DNA from 2 places in the Acetivibrio cellulolyticus CD2 genome. Region 2 is predicted to be linked to the other one. Evidence: riboswitches for the same ligand, from Rfam matches in the RefSeq annotation. Region 2 holds a riboswitch; the other holds the start of a gene.
The links. Region 2 has a riboswitch for ZMP and ZTP ahead of pflB (formate C-acetyltransferase). Riboswitches for the same ligand answer to the same signal wherever they lie in the genome.
Positions count from the first base shown of each region.

Region 1: another riboswitch for ZMP and ZTP. It lies ahead of ACECE_RS0220885 (phosphoribosylaminoimidazolecarboxamide formyltransferase); the one in region 2 lies ahead of pflB (formate C-acetyltransferase).

Region 1 is NZ_JH556659.1:149,192-156,994, reverse strand. Features, by position in the region: gene ACECE_RS0220910 (hypothetical protein) at 1-455, shown strand, start outside; gene ACECE_RS28420 (hypothetical protein) at 627-1,745, opposite strand; gene ACECE_RS32130 (type I restriction enzyme endonuclease domain-containing protein) at 1,793-1,996, opposite strand; gene ACECE_RS0220895 (hypothetical protein) at 1,965-2,648, opposite strand; gene ACECE_RS31955 (SEC-C metal-binding domain-containing protein) at 2,813-3,049, opposite strand; gene ACECE_RS0220885 (phosphoribosylaminoimidazolecarboxamide formyltransferase) at 3,086-4,261, opposite strand; ZMP/ZTP riboswitch at 4,314-4,394, opposite strand; gene ACECE_RS0220880 (alpha/beta hydrolase) at 4,496-5,650, opposite strand; gene ACECE_RS0220875 (ISNCY family transposase) at 5,810-7,243, shown strand; gene ACECE_RS0220870 (2-thiouracil desulfurase family protein) at 7,391-7,803, opposite strand, start outside.
Region 2 is NZ_JH556657.1:679,294-687,096, reverse strand. Features, by position in the region: gene ACECE_RS27685 (S-layer homology domain-containing protein) at 1-1,056, shown strand, start outside; gene ACECE_RS0214820 (hypothetical protein) at 1,108-1,452, shown strand; gene pflA (pyruvate formate-lyase-activating protein) at 1,587-2,312, opposite strand; gene pflB (formate C-acetyltransferase) at 2,323-4,557, opposite strand; ZMP/ZTP riboswitch at 4,781-4,861, opposite strand; gene ACECE_RS0214805 (6-phosphofructokinase) at 5,013-6,254, opposite strand; gene fba (class II fructose-1,6-bisphosphate aldolase) at 6,510-7,439, shown strand; gene lepB (signal peptidase I) at 7,512-7,803, shown strand, end outside.

The DNA of each region.
Region 1 (7,803 bases), on a different contig from region 2:
ATTATATTGTAAATATTCCAGAAGAAAAAATAATTCTTTGTTTGTTGAACGTTAAAAGCGATAATAAACTAGAGGGGATTCAGCTTCGACCAAGAAGTGATTTTTCAATTGATGCTAATAACAAAATAGTTATTAACGACATGCAATTAATGCCTACTAGTAAAGATAAGATATTATGTGCTGTGAATTTAGGCTATACGAGATTTATCTATAAGTCAACTGATAACATTATGAAAGAAACCATCGAATATTTAAATGGAAACTCTTCATCCTCTAGTATTCCTATAGAGTTGCAGGCATTAACAAACGATAGATTGAAAGTCACCCTTAACAAAAAGAGTTCTGTATTAAAGCCCGGAGAAGTTATTAATAATTCAAATTCTCTTTTCGGTACATTGGATTTAGAACTAAAATATTTTGATATGGTAAATAAAAATGATATGGTAAAAAAGTAATTGGACCAGTCACGCTATATCAAAAACGGGGAGGAGGACTAGGGAGTAGCCTTTTATACTATACCAATTAAATAAGCTAAACCTCCAGAAGCCCATTTCCTTCCGCCTGAAGGTAAAACGACACACGGATTATTGTATTTAGGTACCCAACAAAACTTTAATGTATTTCGATTATATTACCTTTCCTGTCAATATTTCTAATGTTAGTTTGAATAAAAGCCCAATTACCTCCACAGAAGATAGGATAAGCTCATTAAATAAATTAACAGGGAAACCATTGACATAAATTACATCTATATTTTCAATATCAAATGGTTCTATTGGAACGCATTTAATTATATGCTGATTATTATGATTGGAATCAAAAAATTTACTAAAATTTTGATTTCTATTTTTTATTGATGGTACTGTAACTTCAATATCTGTATCATCCGCTTTTTTGCCTTCAATAAAAAGTGTTATCCCTAGTGGAGACAAACATACGCTTTTTATTTTTATACCATCAATATTTATATCACAATCAACCTTTTTAGAGGAATTTACTGCTTTAACACTAAAACTAACCTGCCAATTCCCCTCAATATAATTACTATTTGTTGCAAAGTTCTCTGCAACAAGCGAATAACATGAAACCATTTGTTTATTTACATCAAAGATATATTCTGAATATCCATTACCGTATTTACTATTACCATCTTCATCAATACCAAATTCAATATTAGTAGGATAAATGGTTTTCTTATCAGAAATAAGTAAGAATGTACCATGATCATCAATATTAGCCTTTTCAGTTTCTTTTTTAGTCCACTTAACCTGAACATGAAGCTTATCATCTATAAAGCCGATATTGGAGATATAAGCAAAGCTAATGTTAGGTAATTTAATATTCGTTTCATCTGGTTTTAAAATATCTACAATTCTTTTTTCTTTTAAGTTATCAAAGTTATCTCCACCCCCACCAGGTATTTGCAACATGTTTAGGTGGATAGTATTTACATCAGACGACACTTCTGCAAGATTTACATTAGCATCAAACTTACCAAACTTATTGCTCCCAGTCAGAAAAGAACTTATACTTAAATTTATTTCTTTGTTATTGAGGTCTTGGCCTCCCGTTGCCATCATTCTGATTGTTGCAGTTTTGGTTGTTGCATTATAATCTACTATTTTATGTGTAAATCCATTTGCACCTGTAATATTATAATTGTACAAATCAATGTTTTCATTGATTCGGTTAGAAATTAGATCCTGCATCGTAAGATACACAACTGATATTTCATCATCATTCATTGCCGCAACTACCTCCATTTTAATTCCATTGGATTCAGTAAAAAGCTCTACTGGTTGGAGATTATTAAAAATTCCCTTGCGACCTCATACTTTGACAAGGCATAATAGAAGGCTATTTCATCCTTATTAAGTCCCAGTTCCTGCTCCTCTTCGTGCATCTTTTTTATATTTTTTGCCATTCGAATAAGTTCCTCTATTACCTCGGCATTAGTATCCAGATCAAAATGGGAACTGAATTTCTTTTCTTTCAATTATCTCCATAACCCTTGATTTCATTTTTGGTCCGCATTTACTTCTCTCCAAATAATTGATAAGCGGTTCTCTTACAATTTCAAGAGAGCGTCTTTCAAAGTATTTAAAAATCTGTTGATAAATTTTCCTTGTAGTATTATTTGACGGAGTTTTTAAAAGTTCATTAATAAAATGTTCAATCAATTCTTTCTCACTTGCTTTATACTGTAACGCCTCAATAATTTTTACTCTCAAGTGCACTTGTTCAATATTTCTTGCCGGCTCGGATGTTTTGAAGTAATTCATTAAAGCATCATATGCCATCTTATTACCTATATACAATAAATTTATGAGTTCATTTATTGCATATCTACTTTCTTCGAAATTATTTGACGCAAGAATTTTCTCATATTCTTCAATACTCTTATTCTCTAAAATGAACCCAAGAATTTCATCCGAACTCAGATCATTATCATTATCAATCTCTATAATTTCCACCTGCTCATAGTTTTCACAGGCATCACTATCACCATCAATACGATTCTCGTAATATACTTCTATGCACACCGAAAAATCATTGCTCTCATAAATCTCATCAACAAAAGGTTCGAATTTATCAATATTAAACATGCACACCCCAAAACCATTATCAAAATCCCTTTTATCTGACAAAAAGTAGTTACAATTAAAACAAATTCTTGCACTATCCACGTTTTATTCTACCTTTCAAATAATATTTTACTTTGTTCGATATACAGTTTCACTCAAAAATCAAAACATCCATAAGTACCCTTCTCTTATCGTTACTAAATATCATTATTAACAACTTTTCATTTTTATTTGCCACAGCACTTCTTATATTTCTTGCCACTTCCGCAGAGACATGGATCATTTCTTCCAATATTCAATTCTTTAGCTAATGCATGTATCTGGGGTTTTAATTCATTAATCTTTTTTACTAACTCCTCCGATTCTTTCTCAAGGCGTTCATTTTCTGCTATTAGCCCTTTTATTTCAATAATCTCTTCTTCTGATAAATCTTCATCTATTTCGCCAAAACCATCAATATACATAAACGTTATATCTCCCTTTCTACTTCAATTTATTTATCAATGATGGAATAACCGAATTCCTGTAAAACACATTACCATATTATATTTGTCACAGGTCTCAATAACGTTATCATCTCTGATCGACCCGCCCGGTTGTGCGATATATTTTACACCACTTTTATGTGCACGTATGATATTATCGCCAAAAGGGAAGTAGGCATCCGAAGCTAATGAAACATCTGTCATATGCTCTAACCATACTTTTCTTTCTTCCCTTGTAAATATCTCCGGCTTTGTTGTAAATACGCTCTCCCAAATGCCATCAGCTAATATATCCATGTAATCATCGCTAATATATATGTCTATACTATTATCCCTGTCAGCTCTTTTGATTTGTTCTTTAAAAGAAAGATTTAATACTTTGGGATGCTGACGTAAAAACCAGTTATCCGCTTTCTGTCCTGCCAGTCTTGTACAATGGATTCTAGACTGCTGTCCTGCACCAATTCCAATTGCCTGCCCACCTTTTGCATAACAAACAGAGTTTGACTGAGTATATTTCAAGGTTACCATAGCAATTGTAAGATCCAATTTCGCTTGTTCTGATAGGTTTTTGTTGTATGTAACAATATTTTCAAATAATTCATCATTGATAACAACTTCATTTCTTCCCTGCTCAAAGGTTATACCAAACACATTTTTTCTCTCAACAGGAGTCGGAATATAATCCGTTTCAATTTGAATAATGCAGTATGCTCCTTTTTTCTTTGCAGTTAAAATTTCAAGTGCTTCCGGATCGTAAGAAGGTGCAATAATACCATCAGAAAATTCATTTTGAATTATTTTAGCTGTAGCAATATCACAGACATCAGACAGTGCAATAAAATCTCCATAGGAAGACATTCTGTCCGCACCTCTTGCACGAGCATATGCATTTGCCAGTGGCGATAATTTCATATCATCAGCTATCCAGTAAATTTGTCGTTCTACATCAGATAGAGGAATCCCAACGGCAGCACCAGCGGGCGAAACATGCTTAAATGATGTTGCGGCTGGAAGTCCTGTTGCTTGTTTTAATTCCTTTACCAACTGCCAGGCATTCAATGCATCGAGCAAATTGATATATCCTGGTCTTCCATTTAAGATTTTAATTGGAAGTTCACCTTCTTGAGTAAAAACCTTAGCAGGTTTTTGGTTTGGATTACATCCGTACTTTAATTCATATTCTTTCATAAAACTGCCTCCCTAAATAGAAATAAAAATCAAAAAACCGTCTGGAACCTCAAACGGTTGCCCAGACGGTCGGCTTACAATCCTACTGCGCTCCCCGTGGTTAATTCCACTTCCGCCAGTTACGCAGATTACATTTAAATATATTATAATATTCCAATTAAATGAAGTCAATTTGCAATTATCATAAAGATGCAACATTCCTGTCTCGTCGCATATTCAGAGAACTCTTTTATATCATATTCCTTCAATCCATCTTATCATCACATCTAATACCAATTGCAAATTTCCAAACTGACAATGATTTTCAGCATGTTCGGAGGCTGTAAATATTCTTCCGGTAAAGGTTCTGACATTCGTCAATTTCTCTGATTGTTTGTAAAAATGTTTTATATCACAGAAATGATCTTGAGAACCAGCAAGCAATAAAAAGTCCTGCTTAATTTCGTGTGATATTTTTTTAGTATTAAACAGTCTCAATTTTCTAAAATATTTATATGGACTGTTTACCCCCATAACATGCATACCATGGTCTATCCCCCAATATGTATAAGCATCTTTTTTCATTTTCATTCCCACAATAAAATTAAACACCGTTGACATCCTGAGTGCTGTCATTACATTTATAAATAGTTCCAGACCCAATCCTCTTCTCGAAGAAACTACTTTATAGAAATCATACATAGTCCCCCAAGCAATGACCCTTTTTATTCTCGGTTCATTCACTGCAGCTCTTGGAGCAAGATATCCTCCTAAAGAAAGACCAATAAGTGTAATACCATTCAACCCAAGTGCATCCAAAACAGCCTTTACAGGAAGTTCCCACTGATAAGTCATAGGGTAACGGTATTTTTGAAGAACCTCACCTTGCCCTGGTCCTTCAAAATAGTAAAAATCAAACCCTTTCTGAGCAAAGTAAATCATGACTGGAATCAATTCTTCTTTATAACAGTCAAAACCTCCTGTCAATACTATTGTCCCTTTGGATGCCATTTTGTTCAAGTTTGGCACACAGTATACCGGAAGCTTTATCCCATCATAATCTACCTCTTTTTCAATAATACTTCCATTTTCGAAATACTCCTTATAACTCTCCCTTAAGAGCCCCACTAATTTATTATAAATAGTCAGCTTTTGCGGATCTGAATATGGCAAAAAGAAATCTACCGCCCTATAATATATTGCCTGTTTATGGACATCACCGCTTATTCCTGCCTTATCAGCCAGAGCCATGAATTCTCTTTTCCAATCGTTTAAATCTTTTATCCTTCCAGCAGCACATTTTACATCTTCAACCGGTAAATCTCCAAAAGAAACCCATCTGTTTATTTGATAATTAAAATTCGGCTCATCATGGAACTTATAAGTACCTTTTACAAACTTAAAAGCCATTTTCTTTCCCCCATTCAATAACAGTTTTTAGTTATTTGCGAAATGCTATAACGCTTGAATTTACTGCATTTCAAATTGATATTTTTATTGTTTTCCCCCTCTGCTTCTAGTAAAATATAGGTATCTAATCCAATTTTAAACAAGAGAAGGGGAAAACAAATGGTAAAACTTTATAAACAAATTTCTTTTGCTGACACATTCGAAGAATGTAAAGATGTTTTTCAAAATAATAAGCCAAAATTTCTTAAGCTACTCTCACAACATCTTGATTTATCTTCGCTTATACCACAGGATTTTTATTGGTCTTACCACAAAACTCTAGGGAGAGACCGTAAATATTCACTCTCTTCAATGCTTTCAGCATTAGTTCTGCAGAAAATTCTTGGCATTCCTACAGTTTCGCTACTCATTATTTTTCTTAATTTATGCCATGAAGCCCGTGAATTCTGTGGCCTTCCAGACGTCCCTCATAACTCTCAGTTTACACGGTTCAAACAAGATTTCGTTATTTACCTGGAAAACTTCTTTAACCACCTTGTAGATATTACAGAACCTATTTGCCAGGAAATTAACACTACTCTTGCATCCACTATCGCTTATGATACTTCAGGTATTGAAACCTTTGTAACTGAGAATAACCCAAAGTTCATAAATTCTATCATAAAAAAACTCAAGGCTTTCTACAAGGACAAGCCTGATGTCGATGTATATAAAATGGCTTATAGCCTTATGCCTTCTTCAGCCTCTGCAAACAAAGAAATCAAGCAACTCTACATAAACGGCTACTTCTGCTATGTCTACAAGTTTGGCATTATCACCAACGGCCTCGGCATTCCAAGACATATTGCCTTTTTGGATAGTGACTTCAAAAAGAAACATCCTGAAATGCACATTGAGAAAAAATCGGATTCTCCAGACGAAGATAAATCTATTAGTGATTCCAAATCCCTTAAACCAGTATTTGCAGACTTCTTTACTCTTCACCCGGATTTTAAACCAAGCACTTTCCTTGGTGATTCTATTTTTGATACGTGCGATACCTACACATTGCTCTTAGATGAACTCAAGTTTCAAAGGGCTCTAATACCTTTGAATTCCAGAAATTCAAACCCTAATCTTCCGCCTATTAAATACAATGATGATGGTTGGCCACTTTGCTCTAAAGATTCTTCTGTACCAATGAAACCAAATGGCTGGAGCCGAGAAGAAGGAAGAATCGAAAGATTCAAATGGCGGTGCCCACAGGCAAAACTAATTAAAGGTAAATGGGTTACTTCTTGTGATAACCCCTGTAATGGCAAGCCTTGCGGTCGTGTAACCTTCACATCTCCTGCCATGGATAAACGCATGTATCCAGGTGTGATTAGAGGCTCTGACGAATGGATTTCTGACTACAAAATTAGGACTGTAGTAGAAAAAAACATTCAATACCTTAAGGAGCCTATGGCCTGTGGTAATCTTAAAACAAGAGACAACCTAACTATTAAAGCAGATTTATATCTCGCAGGTATCACACAACTAATTACTGTAATACTTGCAGATAAAATTCATGAGCACAAGTATATACGTAGTTTAAAACCTTTAATCGCTTGATTTACTAACTTACTCTTGAAACTTATGTCTTATACATAAGCTTATTTGTGCTGTAATTTCATCAACAAGGTTCTGGTTTTTCAGTCAAATCACTAACATATATCCCTCTTAAGTTATCAAAGTCCATTTTACATCTCTTCTAACTTTTTACATCTGATTTTTTAAGTCATTTTGCAAATGCCTAATAACAGTTTTTTCACCCTTCATTTCCACTATTAGACTATGTGCAATGATTGGTAAAACGATGCCCTTCGAATCCAATCTTCTTTGAAGCTCTTCAAAGAAAATACCCTTTCCATCAACAGCACATTCGTTATATAAACCAGCATTGAATTCATCCCTGCCAGTAGCTATCTTTTGTCGTGCAAAATACTCAAAGGATTTCTTCATTTCTAATTTTGTATTCACTCCACAAGTAGGTGAGCCATCAACCCCTATTATACCTACTACTTTATAGCCTGATTTCAAATAATCAGTAATCATTACAAAAACCTCACGTGCCAACTTTTTATATACTATTTTTGTGTAGATCATAAATAACTTCAAAACTACTGGTTTGA
Region 2 (7,803 bases):
ACTTCAAAGGGCGACCGATTCTGGCCAGGCAGGGAATCAGTAAGGGAAGATATGGCAGTTGCTTTGGTAAAAGCAATGAAGTACCAGGACGAAGAGGTTGATGAATCAATATTGGACAACTTTAGTGATAAGGATTCAATTTCCCCGGAATTAAGAAAATACGTTGCTATTGCTGTTGAACATAACATAATGAAGGGTAATCCTATTGGAGGCAGTGAACTTAAGGCTTTCAGGCCTCAGAATTATTTAACAAGAGCGGAAGCTGCGGTATTGGTTTATAATACGCTTCAGATGACTCTCGACGAAGAAAAGATTACATATGATGAATTCATAAGCACTCCTGTTACGGAGGAAGCAACTGAAGAACTTGAGTTGGATGAGGATGGAAGTATTTACAACTATAATGCTCCGGTTGTGCAGGGAAAAGTTGTTGATGGAAAAGTGGTATTAAATTGGACAAAGGCTTCTGAAGATGGATTTACCTACTATAAGGTTGTAGCATCGCAAAGCAATTCATCACCGAGATATCCTCAGGATGGCTATTTATACTATATTACAGATAGGTCTCAGACAAGCGTTACTTTAAACAGTGAAGATTGTTATAACGGTGGTGATATCGGAGGAAAGCTTGTTCCGGGTAAAAGCTATTATTTTAGCATAACAACTGTTTATGGTGATGAAAAGGTTCCCGGCAATGCAGTGTTGCTTAAATATCCTTCCGCAAGTAATGTTTCCAGCTCAGTCAAGGTAACTGGAAAAGTAGTAGATGGACATATTGTTTTGCAATGGACTCCGGTAACATCATCAGGATTCAACTATTATAAGGTAGTTATTTCAAAAGATGTTTCCAATCCTAAATATCCGGAAGATGGTTATCTCTATTATTTTACTGATGTGAATAAAACATCTTGCGTAATAGATAACAGTTCTGCTTATAATGGCGGAAGTTTTGGAGAATATCTTGTACCCGGTCAAAAATATTATTTTAGTATAACTGCTGTATTTGGCGATAGAAAGATAGTTGGTAATGCAATACAGTTAACTTATCCAGAATAATGGATTTTGTTAGTATTTTGATAAATACAAGGGACAAGGAGCTTTTAGCTTATGGTAGATTATTTGAAAAATCACGAGAAGTTTGTAACAGAAGCATTGGAAAAAAATGAGGACTTCGATTGGGAGTGGCTGAGAGACTATCACAAAACCCAGATAGAGTACCTCCAGCATGAAAGACTGATACATCTGATGGTAACGCTGGCTTTTGCCTTGTTGTTTGTTACAACGATTATGTTTGCAGTGTGTTTTGAAAAGATTATAATTTTGCCTGTAAGTTTATTGCTTTTAGTTTTACTAGTGCCATACATAGCCCATTATTTTAAATTGGAAAATGGTGTTCAGAGATGGTATGGATTATATAACAAGATTGATGAAAACTGTAGAAGAAAGCTTTAAATTAGATAATATTAAATACTAAGTCCGTATTATAGAAATAATAATCAAATAACCGATATAAGACAGGAGCTTAAGGTTATATCCTTGAGCTCCTGTCTTCTGTTTGTTTATATAAAACGTGGAAACGCAAGAAGTCACTTTAGAATAGTAAATATTTTACGCAATCTATCTATATCACTTTCATTAGCTGGAGGAGTATCATAGAGTTTATAATCAAGTTCAAGCTCTTTCCATTTGTACTCTCCGATTTTGTGAAAGGGGAGTAGTTCAATATTTTCAATGTTTGAAAGACCTGCTATAAATTTGCTGAGTTTTTTTACATCCGGTTCATAATCAGTAAGGCCGGGAACAACTACATACCTTAACCATACAGGAATTTTTCTGCTATCTAGGTGTTTGGCAAAGCTGAGAACATTTTTGTTACTACATCCTGTCAGTGATTTGTGCTTCTGTTCATCTATGTGTTTTATATCAAGAAGTACTAGATCTGTGTAATCCAAGAGTGTGTTGACAATATCTGAATTACTGTCTACAAATCCATTTGTATCAATTGTTGTATGAATGCCTTCTTCCTTACATTTCTTAAAAAGCTCGGTAATAAATTCTGCCTGAAGAAGTGGTTCGCCGCCTGAAACTGTTACACCACCTCCGGAGTTTTTGAAGTAGGGGATATACCTTCTGATTTTATCAAACACCTCGTCAACGGAATATAAAATCCCTCTGTCATTACTCCAGGTATCCGGGTTGTGGCAGTAAAGGCAGCGAAAAGGACAGCCCTGCATAAAGATTACAAATCTTATACCAGGACCGTCAACAGTACCAAACGATTCAAATGAATGTATTCTGCCTTTAATAGTCATATAATCACCTTTACATAGCGTTATGGAAGGTTCTGGCTATAACTTCCAGCTGTTGCTGTTTGGTCAGCCTAATAAAGTTAACAGCATAACCGGATACCCTTATTGTAAGTTGAGGGTAGTTGTAAGGGTCTTCCATTGCTTTTTCCAATACTATTCTTTCAAACACATTAATATTTACATGATGTCCGCCCTGTATGAAATAACCGTCAAGAAGAGCAACCAGATTATTCATTCTAGCATTTGTTTCTCTTCCAAGTGAACGGGGGACAAGGGTCAAAGTCAGTGAAATTCCATCCATACAGTACTCGTATGGAATTTTAGCTAATGAGTTCAAAGCCGCCAAAGCTCCCATTTTATCTCTGCCGTGCATTGGATTTGCACCTGGTGCAAACGGTTCACCTTTCTTTCGTCCGTCAGGGGTTGAACCGGTCTTTTTACCATAGACAACATTTGATGTAATTGTCAGTATTGAGAGAGTGTGCACAGCATTTCTATAGGTTTCGTTTTCCTTAAGGTCATTATAAAAGTCTTTAACTACTTCTGTGGCAATACTGTCAACTCTGTCATCATCGTTACCGAATTGAGGATAATCCCCCTTGATTTCAAAGTCAGTAATCAGACCTCTTTCATCCCTGATTACTCTTACATAGGTGTACTTTATAGCACTTAACGAATCAACCAATACAGATAACCCTGCAATACCAAATGCCATTAGCCTGTTCACATCGGTATCGTGGAGAGCCATCATGAGCCTTTCGTAAGCGTATTTATCATGCATGTAATGTATCACATTCATGGTATTGACATAAAGGCTCGTCAACCATTTCTGCATTTCTTTGAATCTGCTCATTACCTTATCGTAATCAAGGTATTCATCGGGGTAAGGCTCAAATTCAGGAGCCACTTGTTCGCCGTATATTTCATCTTTCCCTCCGTTTAGGGCAAGTAGTAAAAGTTTTGGCAGGTTACAGCGTGCGCCAAAGTATTGCATGTCTTTTCCTACACGCATTGCTGATACACAGCAGGAAATACCGTAATCATCGTGAAAATGTGGTCTCATTACATCGTCATTTTCATATTGTATGGCACTCGTAACCATTGAAACCTTTGCACAAAACCTTTTAAAACCAATTGGCAGCTTCTGCGACCAAAGTATGGTTATATTAGGTTCAGGTGAAGGACCTAAATTGAGCAATGTTTGAAGTAATCGGAAGGATGTTTTGGTTACCATATGCCTTCCATCTTCACATATACCGCCTAAAGACTCTGTAATCCAAACAGGGTCGCCCGCAAAGAGCTCATTATAGTCAGGTGTTCTTAAGTGACGAATAAATCTCAACTTGATTATAAACTGGTCGATAAGTTCTTGGGCCTCTACTTCAGTAAGTGTACCAGCTTTAATATCTCTTTCAATATAAATATCAAGGAAGGTACTAACTCTTCCAAGTGAATTGGCAGCTCCATTTGTCTCCTTCATAGCACCTAGAAAAGCTAAGTAAGTCCATTGAACAGCTTCAAGTGCATTTTCTGCAGGTCTTGATACATCAAAACCGTAGGTTTTTGCCATTTCAATAAGGTCGTTCAATGAATTGATTTGTTCGGTTACTTCCTCTCTTAATCTGATAGTTTCTTCATTCATGCTCTTATTTAGAAGGATGTTTAGATCCTTTTTCTTTTCTTCAATAAGTGCATTTACACCATAAAGTGCAACTCGCCTGTAATCTCCTATTATTCTTCCGCGTCCGTATGCGTCAGGAAGGCCTGTTATAACGCCACATTTTCGTGCTTTTCTCATTTCTGGAGTATATGCATTGAAGACGCCTTCATTATGAGTTTTACGATAGTTCTCAAATATATTTTCAATTTTAGGCGACAGTTTATAGTTGTACTTCTCGCAGGCCTGTTTGGCCATTCTAATTCCACCATATGGCAGAACAGCTCTTTTAAGAGGTTTGTCTGTCTGAAGACCCTTAATAACCTCATACTTTTCGTCAATGTATCCAGGTGCATGGCTTGTAATACCGGATATAGTCTTTGTATCTACATTTAATACACCGTCCTTAAGACGTTCATCATTGAGGAGTTTCTTGCATTTGCTCCATAATTTTTTTGTCTTGATGCTTGAATCTACAAGAAATTCTTCTGTACCATCATAAGGGGTATAGTTTTTTACAATAAAATCTCTTACATCTATGTTGTTTTCCCAGTTTCCAGATACAAATCCGTTCCAAGCTTTTTGATCCATATTAAAAACCTCCTTAGGCTTGGTCTGACCTCGAATGCAGTATAAATAATTCTACGAGGCAAAGCTATATATTCTTAAATTTGATTTCTATAAAAGCTACAATATTACTTTATTCTTACCCTTAATAAAAACTAATAAAACAAAATCCCGGGAATATTCAGTTTAACTTGATACTAGAAAAAAATACTACAAAAATTCTCCAAACAAAAACCACCTGAGTACTTTTAGCTACCCAGGCGGTCGGTAAAATTAAGAATCATACTCCCTGTGGTAAAATCCACTTCCGCCAGTCATATGATCCATATTAACGGAAAATTGTCATAAAGGCTATTGAATAACCTCTATGAGTAGTATAGTTTTTGTTTTTCTTTTTGTCAACTAAAAAACCTATCCCAAATTGACCAAAAAAATTAGCTATGGCTTTATACCATAGCTAACCTTTATTATTCTTAATATTATTTCTTAGCAAGAACTTTCTTTAACTTTGTAAATCTAGGAAGTCCATCTTCCAATACTGGCTTGGATTCACCCTGGATTAAAGGAAGCGCATAGTTGATGAAGTCTTGTGTCAAGCCGTTTCCTTCCTTGTTGATCCATTCTCTTGGAATAGTCTTTTCAGTATTTGCAACATCTGTAAGGTTGATTAGCTTGGTAGTGCATTTATATTCAGTACCAGCAGCTCTTTCAAATGCTACCATGTAATCTGTCATACCTTCAACAGCATGCTTAACTGCCATCTGGCCTGCCATGTAAGCTTCGTTAACGTCTGTTAATGAACCAACGTGAGCAGCACATCTTTGAAGCAAGCTGAACTCGATTCCTCTAACTTTTGTTCCGAGCTTTTCTTTAGCAACGTTTGCAAGTATTGATGCAGCACCGCCAAGTTGAGCATGACCGAAGGAATCTTTTGCAAGGTTTGAACCCATTTCTGCAATATATCTGCCTTGCTCGTCTTTACAGCCTTCAGAAACAGCAACGATAACTTTACCGTTTTGTTTATATACCTTGCTTGTATCTTCAAGGAACTTCTCAATACTGAAAGGAAGTTCAGGCAAATAGATCAAATCCGGTCCATTTCCTTTGTGAGCAGCTAAAGCTGAAGCTGCAGTAAGCCAACCAGCGTTTCTACCCATAACTTCAAGAACTGTTACCATTCCTGTGTCATAAACTCTTGCATCATGGTATACTTCCATAGTTGATGTAGCTATGTATTTTGCAGCGCTACCGTAACCTGGACAGTGGTCTGTTCCAAAAAGGTCGTTGTCGATAGTCTTTGGAACACCCATAACTCTACATTCGTAGCCAACCTTCTGCATGTACTTGCTTACTTTGTTGCAAGTGTCCATGGAGTCGTTTCCACCATTGTAGAAGAAATATCTGATGTTGTATTTTTTGAATACTTCTAAAAGTCTCTTATAATCTGTCTCATCTACATCAGCACTCTTAAGTTTGTATCTAACTGAACCTAAAGCGGATGATGGTGTAGTCTTCATTAAATCCAATTCATAGGAATCTTCTTTGCTCATGTCATAGAATTGTTCATCTAAAACACCTTTAATTCCATGTGCTGCTCCATAAACAGCTGTAATGCAATCTTGCTTTAATGCTTCCTGGATAACTCCAGCAGCACTAGCGTTAATAACTGATGTAGGGCCACCTGACTGGCCGAACATACATGCTCCTTCCAAACGGCTCATAATATAACCTCCTTGAAATATATAAATAAGTTATCGATTAGACCAAAATATATTGTTACCAAAAACAACATGGTCAAAACAAAATCAAATAAAAATATAACACAATTTAGCATGAAATGCAATTATCCTTGATAAAATATTATCAATTAATTTTTAATTATACCTTGATTTTCAATTTGAATCTGATAAAATTATAATGATAAAAATCTAACAAGATTTGTTTATTAACTAAATTAAATATAAGGAGTGGAGAAAATGCCATTAGTTACAAGTAAAGAAATGTTTAAAAAGGCATACGAAGGCGGATACGCTATAGGTGCATTCAATGTTAACAACATGGAAATAGTTCAGGGAATAACTGAAGCAGCAAAGGAAGTTAATGCTCCATTAATTCTTCAAGTTTCAGCAGGAGCTAGAAAGTATGCAAATCATACATACTTAATGAAACTTATTGATGCAGCTATAATAGAAACTGGTCTTCCAATCTGTGTACACCTTGACCATGGTGATACATTTGAACTCTGTAAATCATGTATAGATGGTGGATTTACATCAGTTATGATAGATGGTTCACATCATTCATTCGAAGACAACATCAAATTGACAAAACAGGTTGTTGAATATGCACATGATAAAGGCGTTACTGTTGAAGGTGAACTTGGAAGACTTGCAGGTATCGAAGATGCAGTTAACGTATCTGATGCAGATGCAGCATTTACAGATCCTGATCAGGTTCAAGAATTCGTTGAAAAGACAGGCGTTGACTCTTTGGCAATAGCAATCGGAACAAGCCATGGAGCATTCAAATTCAAAGGTGAAGCAAGATTAAGATTTGATATATTGGAAGAAGTTCAAAAGAGACTTCCAGGTTTCCCAATCGTATTACACGGAGCATCATCAGTTATGCCTGAATATGTTGAAATGATCAACAAATTCGGCGGTAATATGCCTGGTGCAAAGGGTGTTCCTGAAGAAATGTTAAGACAAGCTGCTAAAATGGCAGTTTGTAAGATAAACATTGACTCTGACTTAAGACTTGCTTTAACAGGAAGCATCAGAAAGTACTTTGCTGAAAATCCATCACACTTTGACCCAAGACAATATCTTTCACCAGCTAGAGCAGCTATTAAAGACGTTGTTAAACACAAACTTATCAATGTATTGGGTTGCGACGGTAAAGCTTAATATTTATATTCAATATAGAATAAAAGGTGGGGGTATACCTCACCTTTTGCTATATAGACAGGAGTTTGTATTATGGAAAACAATGATTCTGTTAATAATGAAAGTAATAAAAAAATTGACTATAAGGAAATACTCAGTTGGATTAAATACATAGCATCAGCGGTATTAATTGCTTTATTCTTAACCAATTTTGTAATTATAAATGCCTTTATACCTACAGGTTCAATGGAAAATACAATAATGCCCGGAAACAGGGTTATTGCCACCAGGCTGCATTACCTTTTTGCGAAGCCTGAGAGAGGGGACATTGTTGTATTTAAGTTTCCTGATGATGAGAAGACGAATTTTGTTAAAAGAGTAATAG